Regions from separate parts of the Sutcliffiella sp. FSL R7-0096 genome, predicted to be linked through region 1. Evidence: riboswitches for the same ligand, from Rfam matches in the RefSeq annotation. Region 1 holds a riboswitch; the other holds the start of a gene.

The links. Region 1 has a riboswitch for lysine ahead of MKY77_RS17755 (aspartate kinase). Riboswitches for the same ligand answer to the same signal wherever they lie in the genome.
Region 2: linked by a shared signal. The riboswitch ahead of MKY77_RS21160 (Na+/H+ antiporter NhaC family protein) and the one ahead of MKY77_RS17755 (aspartate kinase) in region 1 are both predicted to bind lysine.

What each region holds. Positions count from the first base shown of each region.
Region 1 is NZ_CP152003.1:3,462,917-3,466,345, reverse strand. It holds gene uvrC (excinuclease ABC subunit UvrC) at 1-681, shown strand, start outside; lysine riboswitch at 752-938, shown strand; gene MKY77_RS17755 (aspartate kinase) at 1,253-2,494, shown strand; gene MKY77_RS17750 (YslB family protein) at 3,010-3,429, opposite strand, start outside.
Region 2 is NZ_CP152003.1:4,109,412-4,112,840, reverse strand. It holds gene MKY77_RS21165 (HD-GYP domain-containing protein) at 1-875, shown strand, start outside; lysine riboswitch at 1,147-1,336, shown strand; gene MKY77_RS21160 (Na+/H+ antiporter NhaC family protein) at 1,475-3,037, shown strand; gene MKY77_RS21155 (sodium-dependent transporter) at 3,390-3,429, shown strand, end outside.

The DNA.
Region 1 (3,429 bases):
GCGGTCGAAAACCTCGGCGAAATCCTTGGCATCATGACACCGCACCGTATTGAAGCCTTTGATAACTCGAATATCCAAGGCACTGATCCGGTCTCAGCCATGGTCGTCTTTATTGATGGCAAGCCAGAGAAAAGAGAGTATCGCAAGTATAAGACCAAAAGTGTCCAAGGTCCTGATGACTATGAATCCATGAGAGAGGTAGTGCGAAGAAGATATACACGAGTTTTGAAAGAGTCATTACCACTCCCGGACCTGATTGTAATTGATGGTGCCAAAGGTCATATGAGTGCTGTAAGGGATGTCCTTGAAAATGAACTGGATTTATTCATTCCGATTGTCGGCCTTGCCAAAGACGACAAGCATAGAACAAGTAACCTCCTCGCTGGGGAGGATGCAATGATTGTTCCGCTCGAGAGAACAAGTCAGGAGTTCTATCTTCTTCAACGTATTCAGGATGAAGTCCATCGATTCGCCATTACCTTCCACCGGCAGATCAGAAGTAAAAGTGTGTTTCAATCCATACTTGATGAAATTACAGGGGTTGGGGCTACAAGGAAAAAGGTCCTCATGAAACACTTCGGTTCTGTCGCAAAGATGAAAGAGGCCACTGTGGAAGAAATACAGGCTGCGAAAATACCGAAGCCGATAGCTGAAGAAATTTTTAAAAAACTTCGTGAATAGGTGTTGTAACGGAATCTATTGTCTGTTATAATCACTATTAATTTCATAATGTACCACTTCAAATCGATGAAGTGATGATAGAGGTGCGAACTTCAAAAGTATGTAATCGGAGAAGAAAGAGCTTCCGGGATGATTACGGAAAGGGGAGGATCGCCGAAGTAAAAAAAAGTCTCTTTTTCTTTTTTTTACTGGTTCTGCGTTTAAGAAATGTAGGACTGTCAGGTTGTCTTTGTGCTGCCTGGAGAGCTATCTCACCGCGTGAACGGATTCTTTATTTGACCAATCACAGCAATGAGACATTAGCTCATTGCTGTTTTTTTATATCCTCAAAAAGCTGCTTTGGCTAAATGCGTACTGAGAGCTATCTAACATTATGATGAAATTACAAATTCTGTAAAAACTTAGCTATTGATTGGAGCACAGGGCGAAGACTCATGAGGGAGATAGCGCTAGGTGGAGACCCGCAGGCTTGCCGAGGAGGCTCCAGTGGCGTCCTTGGGAAAGCGAAGCCCGGATTGGAAATCAACAGCGGCGTTTAACAGAACTAACTAATGAAAAGGGAATGGTGCACATGTCAACGATTGTTGTACAGAAATTCGGAGGAACATCAGTAGGCTCGGTTGAACGAATTCAGCACGTTGCAAGTCGGGTCATCAGTGAAGTGGAAAACGGACATAAAGTAGTAGTAGTGGTTTCGGCTATGGGAAAAACAACAGATGAGCTGTTGACGTTAGCGAATGCTATCAACCCCCATCCTAGCAAGCGCGATATGGATATGCTTTTGACAACTGGTGAGCAAATCACCATCTCTTTACTTGCCATGGCCTTGCAGGTTAGAGGGCATGAAGCGGTTTCCCTAACAGGCTGGCAAGCGGGAATCCGTACAGAGCCGGTCCATGGAAACGCAAGGATTACGCATATTGAAACAGATCTTTTAAAAAGTCACTTAAATGCGGGGAAAATTGTCATTGTTGCAGGATTCCAAGGGATTACGGCCACAAATGAAATCACAACGCTTGGACGCGGTGGATCGGACACTACTGCGGTTGCATTGGCTGCGGCCCTAAACGCAGAGAAGTGTGACATTTATACAGATGTTACTGGTGTCTTCACCACAGACCCGCGGTTTGTAAAAGGAGCAAGAAAACTTGCTGCCATCGCATATGATGAAATGCTCGAACTGGCCAATCTAGGTGCAGGGGTTCTTCACCCCCGTGCGGTTGAATTTGCTAAAAATTATGGAGTGCAGCTGGTTGTGCGGTCCAGTATGGAAGAGGAAGAAGGAACGATCATTGAGGAGGAAGTATCCATGGAAAAAAATCTAGTTGTAAGAGGAATCGCATTTGAAGATCAAATCACCCGCATTACCGTTTGTAGCCTGCCTAATGAGCTACATACATTATCGACCATTTTTACGACTTTAGCTCAACATAGCTTGAACGTGGATATCATCATCCAAACAAGCATGGATAAAGATACTACAAATATCTCGTTCTCTGTTAAAACAGTAGACGTGAAAGATACAATTGAAGTGTTGGAGCAACACCAAAGCCGCTTAGGATTCACAGCCATCGAGCAGGAGAGCGGACTTGCGAAGGTATCCATCGTCGGTTCCGGAATGGTATCAAATCCAGGGGTGGCAGCAGAAATGTTCCAGGTCCTTGCAACAGAAGGCATCCATGTGAAAATGGTAAGTACTTCCGAAATCAAGGTTTCTACAGTAGTCGATGTTGCTGAAATGGTTCGTGCGGTAGAGGCGCTTCACGTGGCATTTAAGCTGGGAGAAGAGTCTGTTGAGAGAGTATTAAGCTAAAAGAATACTAGTTTTTATTTCGAAAGTGCCCTTTTCCTACTTGAGAGGGCGCTTTTTTTGCTTAAGTAGAGAGTGTGCGCGTGCAATGACCAACCGTTACAAGCCAAAGCAAGCAAAATACTTTCCGTTAATGAAAATACGAGCTGCTAAACAAATATATGAGCCGTTAAACAAAAATACGAGCTGTTACACAAATATATGAGCCGTTAAACAAAAATACGAGCTGTTACACAAATATATGAGCAGTTAAACAAAAAATACGAGCCGATCGACAAAAAACCGCAATATCCCCCTCCCGAGTCCCCCCTTCCCCCACAATAATTCCACCAAAAAAAGCCGACCACCCCAACAAAGGGCAATCGGCCATCACCTATCTCAAATTTAGTAAGCGGAAAATCTAACATCATTAGGTTGCCACCCGTAAGGTAGTCAAAAGCCATCCACCCAGAACCCACTGCATGTTCACTCTATGCATGGCTGTCCGCCAACCACCCTGGAGGCAGCAACGAACTCCATTACCTATCCCACTGTACTGTAATCGTAATCTCTTTTCGTTTTTTTTGTTCTTCAATCGCCTCTGCGGTTTTCCCTTTTTGGCGTTGGATCTGCTCAGCGAGGAAACCTGCTTCAAGTTGGAAGGTAGCGTCCTTGTTCAAATCAAGGCGGCGCGCAACCATCTCACCGCGTATGAGGTATTTTACTTCATATTTGCTCTGTTCGATCAGTTCAAGCTCGCCCCACCCAGCCTCTTTAAAGAACTGGACAATTTCCTCTTGGGTATCAATCGTGAACTTACGTGCAAGCTGTTTTCCAGCCCAGTAAATGAGCTGAATATGATCCTTTCCCAATAGGTCAGGCAGGAGCATGTCGCGGATCAATTCGTACCCGAAGATAGGGACTTGGATTTGTGTGTCGACCACTTGTTGTTGGTTGTT
Region 2 (3,429 bases), 650 kb from region 1:
TAACGGATACCTTCAAATCGGTGGAGCATGAACATGCCTTAAGTAAGTGGTTTGTAATGGACAAGTCCTCAAAGACCCTGAAGTCCCTTATTCAACATCTGCTTACAGATATGAAATCCAACGATGAAGTTTCCGCTTTATTGACGGATGTTTATGTACATGACAATTATGTATTCACCCATTCACTTAATGTGACGCTATATGCCCTGTCGATTGGACTGAAGCTTGGATTGTCACAAAAAGACTTGGAAACCTTGGGCCTTGGTGGTATTCTCCACGATATCGGGAAGATGCTTGTCCCCAATGATATCCTCTTCAAGCCTGGTAAACTCTCAAGCGACGAATTTGCAGAGATGAAAAGACATGCCACATACGGTTATGATATCCTTCGCAATATGCAATCCATCCCACTGATGGTGGCACATTGTGCTTTCCAGCATCATGAACGCCTTAATGGAAGCGGCTATCCACGTGGGATCAAAACGGATGACATCCATCTGTTCGGAAAGATACTTGCTGTTGCGGATGTTTTCGATGCAGTGACTTCCCACCGAATCTACCGGAGTGCCATGCTACCGCATGAAGGTTTGGAGATACTGTATGCAGGGGCTGGAACCCTTTACGAGCCTGCAATTATCGAAGCTTTCCGTAAATCGGTCGCCATCTATCCATACGGGTTGATGATTACCTTGAATGATGGCAGAAAAGGGCTGGTTGTCGGACAAAACAAGGATTTGACTGAGCGACCTGTTATCAGGATTGTGGAAGAAGAAGGGGAAGATTTAGAAAAGCCTTATGATCTCAATCTGAAGGATCACCTAAATCTTGCCATCGTGGATTGTGACAGGCAAGATAGCATAGCAGCGGTAAGCTGAAAAACTCCTGTAGATTGCCTTTCCAGGTGTTCGCTTATCCAGAGGGCGATGCTTGAGCCTCCTCACAACGCTTCAGGGGCCACAACCTACCGCTACCTACCGTGCCGGAATCTCACACCTTGCACTACAATCTTCTGGGAAATCTCATATAGTAGAAATCGTCCAGTTTCCCTAGAAAAAAAACAAATCGAGATGGGAATATATTTCCTTTGTCCTATTAGTGGATATGTGATATAGTGAATTCATAAAATAATATACTTCCCTTATCATACGATGAGGTAGAGGCTGCATAGCATAAGAGTAATACTACTGGAGGGTGACACCAAGGATGGTAGAAGAAAGGATGCTGTGCCGAAGCGATATAGGCTGTCGAACTTATATTGCTGGGGTTATCTTGAATAAGGATAACACTGCCATTATGACCGGTACGGACGGTTTAATAGTGGAGGGCTACTGATCGGATGGAGGATAACACATTACATAGGTAATGATAGTTATTTTCTATCATTACTTTTTATTTTGTTCTCTTTCAGCGCCTTCCATTGTTGTAACCCGTTTGAACTGGTCAAACATATTACAGCTTAATGGGGGTTTTTGTTATGGAAGGAACGATTTATTCATTAATTCCTCCAGTGCTTGCAATCTTGATGGTTATTTTGACCAGGAGAGTATTGCTGTCACTTGGAGTAGGTATTTTAGCTTCGGCACTTATGTTGGCTGATTTCAATCCGTTGACAATGGTAGTGTTGATCTGGGATACGGTAGTGGGACTATTTTATTCTGTAGAAGATAAAGAGCTTAATCTTTGGAACATTTTCATCTTGCTATTTTTATTATTATTAGGAATTATTACAGCTTTTATCTCTATCACTGGGGGAAGTCGTGCATTTGGTGAATGGGCACTTCAACGTGTCAAAACTAGAAGAGGATCCAAACTGTTGACGACTGTTTTAGGATTAATCATTTTCATTGATGATTATTTTAACAGTTTGGCAGTGGGGCAAATCAGCAGACCACTAACAGACCGTCATAAAGTGTCCAGAGCAAAACTGGCTTACTTGATTGATTCCACGTCTGCACCGATTTGTGTCGTTTCTCCGATTTCAAGTTGGGGTGCGTATATCATTGGAATCATTGGTGGAATTCTAGCGACGCACAGTGTAACGAATATCTCTGCTTTTAGTGCATTTATTCAAATGATACCGATGAATCTATATGTTTTCTCTGCAATCATCATGGTGTTCTTAGTTAGTTACTTTAATGTGAATTTCGGTGCGATGAAAAAACATGAAACTCGTGCCATGGAAACAGGAGAAGTATTGGATACTTCTAAGGAAGTACCGGGAGAGTTGGATGATGACCTTCCGACAAGTTCAAAAGGAAAGGTCGGAAACCTTGTATGGCCGATCGTTTCCCTTGTAGTCGGTGTGGTAAGTGCGATGCTTTGGACAGGTTACACGGCCACAGAAGGTGATGTATCACTCCTAGCGATTTTTGAAAACACAGATCCATCTGCAGCATTATTCTATGGTGGTATTTTTGCTCTGATTGTAACGTTTATCTTATTCTTTCAGCAGGTTTCCAAAGGTGGAATTGATGGAAATGTTGTTGGTAGAGGGGTTAAAGCAGGAGTGAAGGCGATGATGCCTGCCATTTACATTCTTCTATTTGCATGGACGATCACAGGTTTGATTGATGAGTTAGATACAGGCGGCTACCTTGCAGCGGTAGTGGAAAATTCCAATATGAATATTGCATTTTTACCTGTTATCATTTTCATCATTGCAGGTATCACGGCATTTTCAACCGGTACGTCTTGGGGAACATTTGCCTTGCTATTACCTATCGCAGGACAAATTTCTGCAGCGACCGATATCAATATGTTACTGCCGGCGTTGGCTGCAGTTCTTGCGGGAGCTGTATTTGGAGATCATTGTTCACCGATTTCAGATACGACCATCCTATCTTCAACAGGTGCGGGATGTAATCATATCGATCACGTGCTAACACAGTTACCATATGCGCTGATTAGTGCCTTGGTAGCAATTGTTGGCTATATTGTTCTAGGACTTACTGGAAGTACTCTACTAGGACTCTTGGTTGTATTTGTAGCCTTTATCTTCATAGGATTTGGCTTTAAAGCACTGAAAATGGCAGAATAAGCTACTATTACTTTTGGAATAAAGTAAAAAACACCTCCTTTTTATCTACTTTTTAAAAAGTGATAAAGAGAGAGGTGTTTTTTTATTGAAAATTAAAATGAATAAATATTCAATGATAAAGCCTTTAATAGCAACTGATTAGTTTGATTGAACAAAATATATTAATAAATATGCATTGTAGAGTATTGTCGCATAATGTCGACTAATATAACTGAAAAGTTTGTTTTGACATAGTCATAAAGTCTAGTTATACTATGTATAAATTATATTAAATAATCAGAAAAAATAAAACATTTGGACTCTTTTATCTATTATTTGGTAAAAAAAGAGTCTGAGTAGGGGGAGAAAGAGAATGGATAATCGACCGCAATGGGGGACAAGAGCAGGATTTA